4 regions of the Streptomyces sp. NPDC059828 genome follow, and region 1 is predicted to be linked to each of the others. Evidence: riboswitches for the same ligand, from Rfam matches in the RefSeq annotation. Region 1 holds a riboswitch; each other region holds the start of a gene.
What was found. Region 1 has a riboswitch for cyclic di-AMP ahead of ACFV6V_RS02790 (M23 family metallopeptidase). Riboswitches for the same ligand answer to the same signal wherever they lie in the genome.
Positions count from the first base shown of each region.

Region 2: linked by a shared signal. The riboswitch ahead of ACFV6V_RS10680 (M23 family metallopeptidase) and the one ahead of ACFV6V_RS02790 (M23 family metallopeptidase) in region 1 are both predicted to bind cyclic di-AMP.
Region 3: linked by a shared signal. The riboswitch ahead of ACFV6V_RS28390 (transglycosylase family protein) and the one ahead of ACFV6V_RS02790 (M23 family metallopeptidase) in region 1 are both predicted to bind cyclic di-AMP.
Region 4: linked by a shared signal. The riboswitch ahead of ACFV6V_RS17530 (NlpC/P60 family protein) and the one ahead of ACFV6V_RS02790 (M23 family metallopeptidase) in region 1 are both predicted to bind cyclic di-AMP.

Region 1 is NZ_JBHWIW010000003.1:105,764-109,535, forward strand. Features, by position in the region: gene ACFV6V_RS02780 (M16 family metallopeptidase) at 1-199, shown strand, start outside; gene ACFV6V_RS02785 (M16 family metallopeptidase) at 196-1,599, shown strand; cyclic di-AMP (ydaO/yuaA leader) riboswitch at 1,872-2,040, shown strand; gene ACFV6V_RS02790 (M23 family metallopeptidase) at 2,053-2,826, shown strand; gene ACFV6V_RS02795 (GntR family transcriptional regulator) at 3,082-3,768, shown strand.
Region 2 is NZ_JBHWIW010000012.1:110,999-114,770, forward strand. Features, by position in the region: gene ACFV6V_RS10670 (MerR family transcriptional regulator) at 1-353, shown strand, start outside; gene ACFV6V_RS10675 (PP2C family protein-serine/threonine phosphatase) at 560-1,705, shown strand; cyclic di-AMP (ydaO/yuaA leader) riboswitch at 1,934-2,068, shown strand; gene ACFV6V_RS10680 (M23 family metallopeptidase) at 2,080-3,135, shown strand; gene ACFV6V_RS10685 (PrsW family intramembrane metalloprotease) at 3,172-3,772, opposite strand, start outside.
Region 3 is NZ_JBHWIW010000063.1:25,637-29,408, forward strand. Features, by position in the region: gene ACFV6V_RS28385 (transglycosylase family protein) at 1-721, shown strand, start outside; cyclic di-AMP (ydaO/yuaA leader) riboswitch at 996-1,210, shown strand; gene ACFV6V_RS28390 (transglycosylase family protein) at 1,215-1,883, shown strand; gene eno (phosphopyruvate hydratase) at 2,239-3,525, shown strand; gene ACFV6V_RS28400 (septum formation initiator family protein) at 3,627-3,772, shown strand, end outside.
Region 4 is NZ_JBHWIW010000026.1:17,207-20,978, forward strand. Features, by position in the region: gene pcrA (DNA helicase PcrA) at 1-1,498, opposite strand, end outside; cyclic di-AMP (ydaO/yuaA leader) riboswitch at 1,731-1,922, shown strand; gene ACFV6V_RS17530 (NlpC/P60 family protein) at 1,921-3,069, shown strand; gene ACFV6V_RS17535 (hypothetical protein) at 3,196-3,772, opposite strand, start outside.

The DNA of each region.
Region 1 (3,772 bases):
CGGCGACCCCCAGCTGGCGTTCAGCGCCGTCTCGCGGGTCCTGGACGTCACCGCGGACGAGGTGCGGGCCGTCGCTCAGGCCCGGCTGCGGCCGGACAACCGCGCGGTGCTGGTGTACGAGCCCGCAGCCGCTGCCGCCGCGGCAGAGGACAACGACGACGCCGATGACGCCGACGACGCAGAGGGGGCCGGACAGTGACCGAGGCTGCCGTGACCATGGACTTCCACCCGCAGCCGCAGCCCGGGCAGGCCCGGCCGTGGGCCTTCCCCGCGCCCGAGCGCGGCGCACTCGGCAACGGGCTGACGGTGCTGCGCTGCCACCGCCCCGGCCAGCAGGTCGTGGCCGTTGAGATCTTCCTCGACGCCCCTTTGGACGCGGAGCCCGAGGGACTCGACGGCGTCGCCACGATCATGGCCCGAGCGCTTTCCGAGGGCACCGACAAGCACACGGCGGAGCAGTTCGCCGCCGAGCTGGAGCGCTGCGGCGCGACCCTCGACGCACACGCCGACCACCCCGGCGTCCGCCTCTCGCTCGAAGTGCCGGTCTCCCGGCTGCCGAAGGCCATGGGCCTGCTGGCCGAGGCCCTGCGGGCGCCGCTGTTCGCGGACAGTGAGGTCGAGCGGCTCGTACGCAACCGGCTTGACGAGATCCCGCACGAGACGGCGAATCCGGCTCGCCGCGGAGCCAAGGAGCTGGCCAAGCAGCTCTTCCCGGCGTCCTCGCGGATGTCGCGCCCGCGTCAGGGCAGCGAAGAGACCGTGGCACGCATCGACTCCGCTGCCGTCAGGGCTTTCTACGAGGCCCATGTGCGGCCCGCCACCGCCACGGCTGTGATCGTCGGTGACCTCGCCGACGTCGACCTGGACGCGGTGCTGGCCGACACCATCGGCGCGTGGACCGGCAGCGCGGGTGAGCCCCGCGTCATGGCGCCGATCACCGCCGACGACACGGGCCGCGTCGTGATCGTCGACCGTCCGGGCGCGGTCCAGACCCAGCTGCTCATCGGCCGCATCGGGCCGGACCGCCATGACAGCGTCTGGCCGGCCCAGGTCCTCGGCACCTACTGCCTGGGTGGCACCCTCACCTCGCGCCTGGACCGCGTCCTGCGCGAGGAGAAGGGCTACACCTACGGAGTGCGGGCCTTCGCCCAGGTGCTGCGCTCGGCCGCCCCCGCGGCCCCGGGTGGTGCCACCGGGGCGGCCACGCTCGCCATCAGCGGCTCCGTCGACACCCCGAACACCGGCCCGGCGCTCCAGGATCTCGTCACGGTGCTGCGCACGCTCGCCGCCGAGGGCCTCACGGACGCCGAGCGCGACGTGGCTGTGCAGAACCTGGTGGGTGTCGCCCCGCTGAAGTACGAGACCGCCGCCTCCGTCGCGGGCACCCTGGCCGACCAGGTGGAGCAGGGCCTCCCGGACGACTTCCAGGCACAGCTGTACGCCCGGCTGGCCGCCACCGGCACCGTCGAGGCGACCGCCGCGGTCGTCAGTGCCTTCCCGGTGGACAGGCTTGTCACGGTCCTCGTCGGTGACGCCGCGGAGATCGAGGAGCCGGTCAAGGCGCTCGGAATCGGCGAAGTGACTGTTGTCACCGGCTGATTGACGGTATGTGAGCCGAAGGTCCGTGGAGCCGGGAGGTGTCCGAGGGTGGGGACCTGGAAGGGCCCCGTTGGCGCATGGCCAACGGGGCCCTTCTCTTTGCCCGTTTGCCGCTCTCTACACCTGCCCGTTTGTCCGTTTTGTTGGAGAGGCTGCCTGTCTGCCCTGTGGGATGTACGACAAAATCCCGTGTTCGTTTGGTGATTGGCGGAAGATCGGCTTAGCGTCTTCTGCGCTGTCCGCCCGTTGTTATGCGCCGCACCTGCGGCAACGGACAGCTATCGCCGAGTCCCCGTCGGGCGCAAGCCTGGGGAGCCGGGGACCCACAAGTCCCGTGGGGTGAATCGGTACGCCTTCGCGCATCCGCGTGGAGGGGGACCGTAGGAGACCTTCCTGCTCCGAACCCGTCAGCTAACCCGGTAGGCGAGAAGGAAGGAAAGGACAAGCCACTTCATGGCGTTCACCCGTGCCACCGGGAAGCATCGTGGTCCGAGCCGGCTGACGCGCAAGCGTGCGGGCATCGCCGGAGCCGCGGCCCTGGCCACCACCGGCGTCGTCGGAACCCTCGCCTCACCCGCCCTCGCCGCCGAGCCGGAGAGCCCCTCCGTCGAGGACACCGGCCTGAATCAGGTGGTCATCGCCGGCGACACACTCGCCAAGCAGGTCGGTGCCCAGGCTGACATCCAGCAGGAAGAGGCCGACCTCGCCGCGTCCAAGGCCAAGGCCGAAGCCGACGCGAAGCGCAATGCCGAGCTCCGGGTCAAGGCCGCCCGGGACGCCGAGGAGCGCGCCGCCCGTGAGGCCGAGCGCAAGCGCCTGCTGACGTACAACCTCCCCGTCGCCGGGTCCTATGTCAGCACGGACTACCACTCGGGCGGGGCCATCTGGTCCTCGGGCAGCCACACCGGCATCGACTTCCACGCCTCCTCCGGGTCCAAGGTCGTCGCGGTCGGCACCGGCACCGTCGTGGAAGCCGGCTGGGGTGGCGCGTACGGCAACAACGTCGTGATCAAGATGAACGACGGCACGTACACCCAGTACGGCCACCTCTCGTCCATCAGCGTCTCCGTCGGCGAGCGGGTCACACCGGGCCAGCAGCTCGGACTGTCCGGCTCCACCGGCAACACCACCGGCCCGCACCTCCACTTCGAAGCTCGTACGAGCCCCGAGTACGGCTCGGACATCGACCCGGTGGCTTATCTGCGCGGCCACGGCGTCAAGGTCTGACCGACCCGCAACGCGGCACACAACGCTCCGATCCGCGCGCGGTCCCACGGCGCGCGGAGGACGAAGGCTCCGGCCCGGTCATCGAGACCGGCCGGAGTCTTCGGCATTTTCCGGCCAAAAGATATCCAGGGACAGGGGCAGGCCATCGGAAATTCCGGCCCATTGTCATAGAGTCACCGAACAGACGTCGCTCGACTGATCGACTGGGTCTCGCGCGGATTGAGCGGATGCAGCGGATTAAGGCGGAGGTTCGGTATGCGCATTCCTGCGCGGTCGGTATGCACGGCAATCCGCGATGACATCGTGTCCGGGGTTCTGGAGCCCGGCAGCCGGCTCGCCGAGGAGCAGTTGGCCCGTCGCTACGGCGTCTCGCGCGTCCCTGTGCGCGAGGCGCTGCGCACCCTGGAGTCCGAGGGCTTCGTGGTGTCCCGCCGGCACGCCGGCGCGTGTGTCGCCGAGCCGACCGGGCAGGAGGCCGCCGACCTTCTGGAGACCCGCATGCTGCTGGAGCCACTCGGTGCGGCCCGGGCCGCACAGCGGCGTACCGAGGCCCATCTGAAGGTGCTGCGCGGCCTGGTCAGACTGGGCCGGGAGCGGGCTCGCGGCGGCCAGGGCGAGGATCTGCGGTCACTGGGCGGCTGGTTCCACGAGACCCTGACCCAGGCGTCCGCCAGCCCCGGGCTCATCACCTTGCTCACCCAGTTGCGGCACAAGATCGCGTGGATGTACGCGGTCGAGCAGCCGGTCCAGCCGATGGAGTGCTGGTCCGAGCATGCGGCGATCGTGGACGCGGTGGCGCGCGGGGACGCGGAGCGGGCGCGGGCGCTCACCGCGATGCACGCGGAGCGGACGGCCAGGGCGCACCGGCTGCGTATTCCGCCGCCGCGCCCGGCGGTGAGGGTTTCGCAACATCCCGTAAACACAGCGAGTGTGCGTGATTAACACA
Region 2 (3,772 bases), on a different contig from region 1:
AGCGCTGGGGCCGGGACGCCTATGAGAAGGGGGACGGTTGGTGGCGCTCACTGAGCGACCAGGAGAAGAAGGACTTCCAGGGCCGTCAGGTCGCGATCGCCCGTGACTTCGCGCGGGCCCGCGAGCGTGGGCTCGCCGTGGACGGCGAGGAGGCGCAGGCGATCGCGAGGCGCCACGTCGAGTGGCTGTCGGTGACGGTCACCCCGACGAAGTCGTACGTCATCGGGCTCGGCGAGATGTACGTCGCCGATCCGCGCTTCGCGAAGAACTACGACCGCCACGCGGAGGGCACGGCGGAGTTCGTGCGTGACGCGATGAAGGTGTACGCGGAGCGCCATCTCAGCGACGACTGAGACCGCTCAGCCGACCCGCGTAGGTACCGCCCCTGCGGTACGGTCACCAGGAGGGCCCCCTGGTGACCATCACCCGGTGACCACGCCCTTCCCCCGCGCCGTAGTCCGGTTGGCCGACGGCGACTCGCCTCCGGGCGCGCCTGCGGCCAGCCTGGTGGGACGCGGCTCCGTCCGCGGCCGTGGGCGGAGCGGGCAGGAGAGCAGTCTTGGCACAGTACGGCGACGACGAAGGCTTCCGGCGCAACACCGGCGGCCGTGTTCTCGTGCTGCTGCTGCCCTGGCTGATGATCATGGCCGGTGTGGTCTTCGACCTGTTCACCCCGGAGACCTACCGCGCCTCGCCGCTCTTCGCCGCCGCTCCGCTGCTCGCCGCCCCCTTCTACACCTGGCGCGGCACCGTGATCGCCATGGTCGCCAGTGTGCTGACCGTGCTCGGGCTGAACATCTACAACGGCACGGTGGGCCAGGTGCCGCCGGCCACCGAGGTCCTGACCGTGCTCACGGTGTCGATCGTCGCCCTCTACATCAACCGGGTACTCCGCCGCAGCGGTGAGCGGCTCGCCTCCGCCCGAGTCATCGCCGAGGCGGCCCAGCTCGCTGTGCTGCCCGAGCCCGCCGAACGGATCGGGGGGCTGCAAGTGGCCGCGCGGTACGAGGCGGCGCAGGCGGACGCGTTCATCGGCGGGGATCTGTACGCAGTCCAGGACACCGCGTTCGGTGTCCGTCTGGTGGTCGGGGACGTCCGGGGCAAGGGTCTGGACGCGGTCGCGACGGTGGCGGTGCTGCTCGGGGCGTTCCGTGAGGTGGCGGATGAGGAGTCCTCGCTGGAGAGGATCGCGCAGCGTCTGGAACGGGCGCTGGCCCGGGAGCACTCGCGGGCGCACGGACTCGACGAGGTCGAGGGCTTCACCACGGCGGTCCTGGCGGAGATCCCGCACGACGGTAGTTGCGTCCGGATCGTCAACCGGGGCCATCCGCCGCCCATCGTGCTGTACGCGGACGGCGTGCTCGACATGCTGGAGCCGAGTCAGGACGCGCTGCCGCTGGGTATGGGGGATCTTGCCCACTGGCCCGACCGTGCGGACGAGGCCCCGTTTCCGCCTGGGGCGACGCTGCTCCTCTATACGGACGGACTGTCCGAGGCCCGCGATCACCACGGGACCTTCTACGATCCGCGGGCGCGGCTCGGGGGCCGTCTCTTTCCCGGGCCCGAGGACCTGCTGGACGCGGTCGTCGCCGATGTACGTCGACACACGGGTGGCGGGCTCACGGACGACATGGCACTGCTGGCGGTCGGCAGGCCGGGTGTGCGGCAGCCGGTGCGGCGCAGGACGATGCCGGTGGTGTCCTGAGGCCCTGAGGCTTCCTCGGCCTGCACCGCATGATGAGTCGTCAGATATTCAACGGTGAACAATGTGGCGTGAGAGGCGGTCAACTCGCCCGATTCACCCAGCTAATGGGCGGTTGGTCCAGGCCGAAAATCGTTAATGATCAAGTGGAACGGCTTGGAATAGAGCCTCGGCGTCTATTAACGTTCGATAACGCAGCGCGGTTGTCCCAGTCGTCGCAAGAGACGGCACCGTGCGCACGCGCCGAATCCCGCAAGGGAACCGGGGAACCACCACTTGGGGTGAATCGGACACTTCGTGTGCCCGTAGGAGACCTTCCTGCTCCGAACCCGTCAGCTAACCCGGTAGGCGAGAAGGAAGGAAAGGAGCACGCCTCCGTGGCGTCCAACGAGCCTGCCCTCCAGGGGATTCCCACCACCGAGTGGGCCCCGTCCGCCGAATGGATCGCTTCCGACGGGGCGGAGGAGTGGAACCCGACGGAGGAGTCCGTCCGTCCGGTTCGCGGCAGGCACCGTGTCGTCAAGCAGCGGGGCGGCCTCGCCCGGAGCTCCACCGTTCTCGGTGTCGGCGTGATCGCAGCCGTCGGCGCGGGCGGCATCGCCACCGCGCAGGACAAGCCGGCCGTCTCCATCTCGCTGCCCGACACCATCACGGACAACCTCCCGGATGCCGAGTCCCTGCCCGGCGTGGGCTCCCTGATTTCGGACGACGGCTCCGACGAACAGGGCACGGACAGCGCGGCAGGCGCACCGCTCACCGCCATGTCCCTCGCCACCACCACCGACACCGCAGAGCCGGTCGGCACCCAGCAGGGCACCGCGGGCGAGGCGCTGCGCGCCCGGATCCTCCAGCAGGCCGAGCAGCAGCAGGCCAAGGTCGAGGCGGAGACGCGAGCGGCTGCCGAGAAGACCGCCGCGGAGAACGCCGCGGCCGAGGCGAAGAAGCAGCAGTCGGAGGCGGAGGCCAAGGCCGCCGAGGTCCAGCGCGAGGCGGAGGAGGCCGCTGAGGCCGCCCGGCTCGCCAAGCTCGCCGCGAGCTACTCGCTGCCCACGTCCTCGTACACCCTCACCTCCACCTTCGGCGAGGCCGGCTCCATGTGGTCGTCCGGCCACCACACCGGTCTCGACTTCGCGGCCCCCACCGGCACCCCGGCCAAGGCCGTGCACGGAGGGACCGTCAAGTCCGCGGGCTGGTCGGGCGCGTACGGCTACCGCGTGGTGCTGGAGCTCGAGGACGGCTCCGAGGTCTGGTACTGCCATCTGTCGTCGATGACCGTCGGCGCGGGCCAGGAGGTCGGCACCGGCGACACCATCGGACGCGTCGGTGCGACCGGCAATGTCACCGGGCCGCATCTGCACCTGGAGGTGCACACCCCGTCCGGCGAAGGTGTGGATCCGGCCGCCTGGCTGCGGGACAAGGGCCTGACCGTCTGACCCCGAGTCGCCAAGGGCTGTCCGCCCGGACACGGCCTAGTGCCGGTAGGGGTTGTAGTCCTCGTAGTCCCGGTGCGGCGGAGGTATCCGGGCGCGCCCCGTCGCCCTCGCCGCATAGGTCAGGGCCGGTGTCGCGACATGCTTGCGCTGCCAGAGGTGATGCAGCAGCTCCTGCTCGCGCGCGATGAAGTCCGGCCCTGCCGTGCCCCGGTGCGCCTGGTACCGCAGAAAGGCCAGCGAGGTCGCGAACGTCTCGTACTCGGAAACGGCACGGGCCGCAGCGCTCCCGTGGATGCGCGCCGCCGTGTCGCGGGCCAGCGTGCGCGCCCGCATCGAGGACAGGGCGAGCGGCTCGACGGGGGAGAGCCAGCCCGCCGCCGCGTACGCGGGGAGCTGGGACGCGATCGTGCGCAGCTCGCGCTGCCTGCTCCAGACCGCGAGCCAGGTGAGCAGTGCGAAGGCCGGCACCATGACGGCTCCGTACACGAGGTAGAAGCCCCAGGGGCCGAACACCGCCGAGCCGTTCCACAGCGCGTGCATGCCGATCGCCAGGGTCAGGCCCAGCAGCGGTAGCCCGGCCCTGTGCAGCTTCCGGCGCCGGGCCGTGAGCGCGGCCGCACCGAAGCCGATACCGGTC
Region 3 (3,772 bases), on a different contig from region 1:
GGCCTACGCCCCCAGGCCCGACCTCGCGAGCCGTTCGCAGCAGATCACGGTCGCGGAGAAGGTCCTCGCCACGGAGGGCTCGTCGGCGTGGGAGAGCTGCGCCACGGTCACCGGGCTCGTCAAGAGCTCGACCGCGCCGCAGGTCGACCCGGGTGACCTGGGTGCGCAGGACCAGACGCTGGGCGACTCCGGCGACTCCGGCGAAGAGGCGGACCCGCCGACGTTCGGTGACGGCGCCGACGCCGTCACTCCGGAGCCGTCGGCCTCGGCACCGGCCTCTGCCTCGCCGACCTCACCCGACGCTTCCACGGACGCCTCGGAGTCCGCGGAGCCCCCGACCGGCGACGACGGCACCTCGGAGTCCGCCGACGCCTCCCAGGGGGAGAGCAGCGGCACCGGCAAGCATCGCGGCACTCCTGCCAATGAGGATGAGGCGGATGAGGCGGGCACGGCAGGCGAGGTGGACGAGGCGGGCAATTCGGACGATAAGCGTGAATACGGCGGCCATGCCTCACGAGGTGACGCATCGGCACGAGACGCCGCCGGTGCATCGGATGAGTACACCGTCCGCCCCGGCGACAGCCTCTCGACGATCGCCGACGCGCACGAGGTGCCCGGCGGCTGGCCCGCGCTCTACGAGGGGAACCGCCAGGTCGTCGGGATCGACGCCGATCTCATCCTGCCCGGCCAGAGTCTCGATCTCGCCCCCGAGCAGGAGTAGTTGGCGGGGGTGGTAAGGGAGCTTATGTCCGCTTCTGTGAAAGTGAGACATGAGTCTCTTCCGGTCAACTGACCCCGGATGGCCGCCAAGTGGGGCCATCTACCCTCTCACCTGCAAAAACGGACATCAGGCTCCGTCAGATATGGGCGATTTCTCCCCGATGTTCCTCCTTTGAACATCGGGGAGACGTGTGTTTACGGTCTGACCGCTCGCCATACGCGGGCCCCGTCGACCGTCACGCCGAATCCTGCCGTCGGTCGAAGGGAACAGCCGTCGCGTTCAAGCGCCGTAGGCAGGAGCGGGGGACCCAAGGTAAGTGCCGTGCCGGCCCGATGAGGGCCCGGAACGGCTTGGGGTGAAGCCGCGCGCAAAGCCGCGCGGCCGGGCAACTCGTCTTCCGGTTCCGTCGGACACCCGATCGACGGACAGGGGGACACCCCATCGGCCCGAACCCGACAGCTCACCTCGTAGGCGTCGGTGAGGGGATCACTTCATGCTGCTTTCCGGCAAGGGCAAGCGCCGCCGCCCGAACGCCCGCACTGCTCGTATCGCCGCCTACGCCGCCGGGGTCACCGGTGCCGCCATCGCCGCGCCGCTCATGATCTCGGGGACCGCCTCCGCGGCGACCTCCTCCGAGTGGGACGCCGTCGCCCAGTGCGAGTCCGGCGGCAACTGGTCGATCAACACCGGCAACGGCTACTACGGCGGCCTCCAGTTCTCGGCCTCCACCTGGGCCGCCTACGGCGGTACCGCCTTCGCCGCCACCGCCGACCAGGCCAGTAAGGGCGAGCAGATACAGATCGCCGAGAAGGTCCTGGCCGGCCAGGGCAAGGGCGCGTGGCCGAACTGCGGTGTGAGCCTGTCCAGCACCCCGTACAACGGCGGCACCGCCGAGGCCCCCAAGACCGAGCCCGCCAAGAAGCCGGCCGCGAAGCCCGCCGCCCCGAAGCGCGCCGAGGCCCCGACCACCCGCTCCCAGCGCTCCGCCGCCCCGGTCAAGAAGGGTGACGGCGAGTACAAGGTCAAGCCTGGTGACACCCTCAGCAAGATCGCCGAGGCGAAGAAGGTCAAGGGCGGCTGGAAGAAGCTGTTCGAGCTCAACAAGGACATCATCGGCAACGCCGATGTGATCCACCCCGGTCAGCTGCTCCACCTGCGCTGACCCACCCGGCAGAACCTCGGGGCCTCCTTCCGCTCAGGGGCCCCTGCCCAGGGACTCCCCCCACCGGGGACCCGTGAGGTGACACCCCTCGCGGCATCCCCGTCCCCCGGCAACCCCGGCCCGGCGCACCGCACCTCGCCGTGTCCGTACGCTCCCTTCCCCCCGTAGCGCTATGGACACGGCAGGTGCACCCGGGCCGGGGTTTCTGCTGGTTTGCCTCCCTTTTTCGTCCCACGGGCCGGGCACCGGCAGGCCGGGGCCCCCGGTCCGGATAGGCTCATGTCGCAAGGCCAAAGCGACCCTGCACCGACGCTGCGGCAGCGGCGTCACTCCTAGCGACACATCCCAGAAGGAGATGCTCGTGCCGTCCATCGACGTCGTCGTAGCCCGGGAAATCCTGGACTCCCGAGGCAATCCCACGGTCGAGGTCGAGGTCGGCCTCGACGATGGCAGCACCGGCCGTGCTGCTGTGCCCTCCGGTGCCTCCACCGGTGCGTTCGAGGCCATTGAGCTCCGTGACGGAGACCAGAACCGCTACATGGGCAAGGGCGTCGAGAAGGCCGTCCTCGCCGTGCTCGAGCAGATCGGCCCGGAGCTCGTCGGGTACGACGCCACCGAGCAGCGCCTGATCGACCAGGCGATGTTCGACCTCGACGCCACCGACAACAAGGCGTCGCTCGGCGCCAACGCCATCCTGGGCGTCTCGCTGGCCGTCGCCCACGCCGCGTCCGAGGCCTCCGACCTGCCGCTCTTCCGCTACCTGGGCGGTCCGAACGCGCACCTGCTCCCGGTGCCGATGATGAACATCCTGAACGGCGGCTCGCACGCCGACTCCAACGTGGACATCCAGGAGTTCATGATCGCCCCGATCGGAGCGGAGTCCTTCTCCGAGGCGCTGCGCTGGGGCACCGAGGTCTACCACACCCTGAAGAAGGTGCTGAAGGAGCGCGGTCTGTCCACCGGGCTCGGTGACGAGGGCGGCTTCGCCCCGAACCTGGACTCCAACCGCGAGGCCCTCGACCTGATCATCGAGGCCGTCAAGCAGGCCGGATACGCGCCCGGCAAGGACATCGCCCTCGCGCTCGACGTGGCCGCCTCCGAGTTCTACAAGGACGGCAAGTACCTCTTCGAGGGCAAGGAGCGCTCCGCCGCCGAGATGACCGAGTACTACGAGGAGCTCGTCTCCGCGTACCCGCTCGTGTCCATCGAGGACCCGCTGTTCGAGGACGACTGGGCGGGCTGGAAGGTCATCACCGACAAGCTCGGCACCAAGGTGCAGCTGGTCGGCGACGACCTGTTCGTCACCAACCCGGAGCGGCTCGCCCGCGGCATCGAGGAGGGCACCGCCAACGCCCTGCTGGTCAAGGTCAACCAGATCGGTTCGCTGACCGAGACCCTGGACGCCGTCGAGATGGCCCAGCGCAACGGCTTCAAGTGCATGATGTCGCACCGCTCCGGTGAGACCGAGGACGTCACCATCGCCGACCTGGCCGTCGCCACCAACTGCGGTCAGATCAAGACCGGCGCCCCGGCTCGCTCCGAGCGCGTCGCCAAGTACAACCAGCTGCTGCGCATCGAGGAGATCCTCGACGACGCCGCGGTGTACGCCGGCCGCAGCGCCTTCCCGCGCTTCAAGGGCTGACGCCGCTTACGGAAGTCCCTTCCGCACGTCCCCGCACACGGTCACGTACCGTGTGCGGGGACGTTGGCACGTACGGACCGCATCAACGGGGAGGGACGCACATGGCCCGGGACCGGTTCTCCACCGCGACCCGGCTGCGGCTGCTCGGCGAGCAGACCGCCGCCCGGGTCTACCGCTCGCAGAACCGCCGCCAGGCCCGCCGCTCCCGGCTCACCGGGCGTGCCGCCTTCCTCGCGCTGGTGGTCTG
Region 4 (3,772 bases), on a different contig from region 1:
CGATACCCCGCTTGGGGACGTTGAGGATGCGGCGCAGCGGGACGTTGTCCTCGGGGTTGGCGAGAACTCGCAGATAGGCGAGGACGTCCCGGACTTCCTTGCGCTCGTAGAAGCGCACCCCGCCGACGACCTTGTAGGGCAGGCCGACACGGATGAAGATCTCCTCGAAGACACGGGACTGGGCGTTGGTCCGGTAGAAGACGGCGACATCGCCCGCCTTGGCCTCGCCCGCGTCGGTCAGCCGGTCGATCTCGTCGGCGACGAACTGTGCCTCGTCGTGCTCGGTGTCGGCGACATAGCCGGTGATCTGCGCTCCGGCGCCCGCGTTCGTCCAGAGGTTCTTGGGACGACGGCTCTCGTTGCGCTCGATGACGGCGTTGGCGGCGGAGAGGATCGTCTGGGTGGAACGGTAGTTCTGCTCCAGCAGGATCGTGGTGGCGTCCGGATAGTCCTCCTCGAACTGGAGGATGTTGCGGATCGTGGCGCCGCGGAAGGCGTAGATCGACTGGTCGGCGTCACCGACGACGCACAGCTCGGCGGCCGGCAGGTCCTCGTATCCCTCGCCGACCAGCTCACGCACCAGGGTGTACTGGGCGTGGTTGGTGTCCTGGTACTCGTCCACCAGGACATGCCGGAAGCGGCGCCGGTAGTGCTCGGCCACGTCCGGGAACGCCTGGAGGAGATGGACGGTGGTCATGATGATGTCGTCGAAGTCCAGGGCGTTGGCCTCGCGCAGCCGCGCCTGGTACATCCGGTACGCCTCGGCCAGCGTCTTCTCGAAGCCTCCCCCGGAGCCTCCGGCCTGGGAGCCGCCCCCGGCCACCTGATCGGCGAACGCCTCCTCGTCGATCAGCTCGTTCTTGAGGTTCGAGATCTTGGCGCTGAACGACTTCGGTGGGAACTTCTTCGGGTCGAGGTCGAGATCGCGGCAGACCAGGGCCATCAGCCGCTTCGAGTCGGCGGCGTCGTAGATCGAGAACGACGAGGTGAAGCCGAGCTTCTTGCTCTCGCGGCGCAGGATGCGGACGCAGGCGCTGTGGAAGGTGGAGACCCACATCGCGTTGGCGCGGGGGCCGACGAGCTGCTCGACCCGCTCCTTCATCTCGCCCGCGGCCTTGTTGGTGAACGTGATGGCCAGTATCTGCCCTGGGTGGACATTGCGGGTCGCCAGCAAGTGGGCGATCCGATGGGTCAGCACCCGGGTCTTTCCGGAACCGGCTCCGGCCACGATGAGCAGCGGCGAGCCGGTGTGGACGACGGCGGCGCCCTGCTGTTCGTTCAGGCCTTCCAGCAGCGCGGCGGGGTCCACGGCCGGGCGTGGCACACCGCTGCGGTAGTACTCGTCCCTGGTCGGGGGCACGTCGAAGCGACCCCCGAAGAGGTCGTGAGGGACGTCCTCGGCGGGGGCGTGCTCGTCGGGCTCCGGAGGCGGGGGCTCCTCCGAGGCCGCGGAGCGCTGGAGGCCGGCCAGGAAGCTGTCGTCAAAGAGGCTGCTCATCGCTCTACGAGTCTAGGCCGCCGCACTGACAGCCCGCCGCCGCCTTCGCCTCAATCACGCGTCTCGATCACGCCAATCCACGCTCGTCACATTCTGTGAAGTTGCGGCCACGACACGCCAAGGTCACGGAAATGTATCGGACATAATGCGCACCGACCTTCACACGAGCGCCACAGTTTGGCTAGCGTGCTCGCCAAGGCAGCCCGTACCCCCGCGGCGACCAACGCCAATCGGGCAGCTCGCGCCGAATCCGACCATTCCGCAAGGAAGGTGAGGAACCGGGGACCCAACTCTCCTGTGCCCACCCGCACAAGAGGGGCCCCACCGGGGTGAATCGGGCCACGTTGCATCAAGGCCCGTAGGACAACCTTCCGTTCCGTCCGAACCCGACAGCTAACCCGGTAGGCGGCAAACGGAAGGAGATGCCTGCCTTGGCATCGCATCGCAAAGCGCGTGCCCACACGGGTACACGTACGAAGAATCCCGCCGTCGGGTTCACGACGGCAGCCATCGCGGGCGTCACCCTGCTGTCCACGCAGAGCGCCCAGGCCGAACCGCAGCCCAGCGTCGAAGAGGTCCAGAAGAAGGTCGACGACCTCTACCGCCAGGCCGGAACCGCGACCCAGCAGTACGACCGTGCCAAAGAGGAAACGGCGCAGCAGCGCCGCGAGGTGGACCAGCTCCTGGACAACGCCGCGGAGCGCACGGAGTCCCTGAACGAAGCCCGCCGCGCGCTCGGTTCGTACGCCGCCGCCCAGTACCGCACCGGAACGGTCACCCCGACCGCCGCGCTGCTCCTCGCGGACAGCCCGCAGGAGTACTTCGACCAGACGCGCCTGATGGACCGGCTGTCCGAGGAACAGCGCGAAGCCGTCACCGACTTCGAGGAGCAGCGGTCCGCGGCGGCGGATCAGCGCGCGGAGGCGACCAGGAGCCTGGAGACGCTCACCGACTCGCAGGCATCGCTGCGCAGCACCAAGGAGACGGTGCAGCGCAAGCTCGCCGAGGCGCGGGAGCTGTTGTCGAAGCTGACGGCGGAGGAGAGGGCACGGCTCGCGGAACTGGAGCGCCAGCGGGAGGAAGAGGCACACCGCAAGGCGGAGGCGAAGGCCAGGGCCGAGGCAGCGGCCAGAGCGGAGGCCGAGGCCCAACGCCGGGCGCAGCAGGAACAGGAGCAGCAGGGCACGGGAACCGGCGCGGGCACCTCCGCCGGCTCGTACGCCGCCAAGGCGCAGCAGGTGCTGTCCTTCGCCCGCAGCCAGATCGGCAAGCCCTACGTCTGGGGCGCGACCGGACCCAGCTCCTACGACTGCTCCGGCCTCACCCAGGCCGCCTGGCGCGCGGCCGGCGTCGATCTGCCCCGCACCACCTGGGACCAGATCGAGGTGGGTCAGCGGATCGCGGCGAAGGACCTCGTCCCCGGCGACCTCGTGTTCTTCTACGACGACATCAGCCACGTCGGGATCTACATCGGCAACGGGCAGATGATCCACGCCCCGAAGCCGGGCGCGAACGTCCGCGAGGAATCGATCTACTACATGCCGATCCACGGGAGCGTGCGGCCGGCCTGAGCGGGATCACGCTGCGGCCCGGCCGATCGGGGTGGCCTGGCCGCTGCCTGCGGGCCGAACGCATGAGCGCGAAGAAACCCCGCCAGGGACGACCTGGCGGGGTTCGGCTTCACCGAGCTGCCGGGATCACTCCCTGTTCAAGGCAGCTCGCAGACAGGCGATCAGATCGCCGGTCGGCACCTCGGTCCACGTGGCCCCTGGCACCCCCACGCGCATGACCTCATGACGCGCCTCGTCCAACTCATGCACCAGGACCTGGCGGCTCGTTCCGTCCAGCGGATCCACCCGCAGCCGGACGGCCCCGTGCGAGATCGTCGGGAACATGCTCCGCAGCACGTCATCCGCATGGAGGCGACGCAGAAGGTTCCGCTCTCCTCGGTGGAAGTCGGACGACAGGAGGTCGGACCACTGCGCAGAAATGAGCTCCCCGCTGTCGAGTGCCCTGGCGAACTCATCGAGCTCCATGAACGTGAACCTCGTCGCCAGTTCTTCGAGCGGCACGCCCGCCCGCCATGCGGCAACCGCCTCCACGAGCAATCCGAGATCGTCCGTCGAGCCGATCTCCCAGGTGAACCCGGGAATGTGGACGCGCATCCGGAACAGTCGCTCATCGGCCGCGGGATCGACTGACACGACCCCCCTCGCCGTCTCGACACTGACCACGTCGACGTCCCAGGGCGATAGCCCGATGTCGCATCCGCGC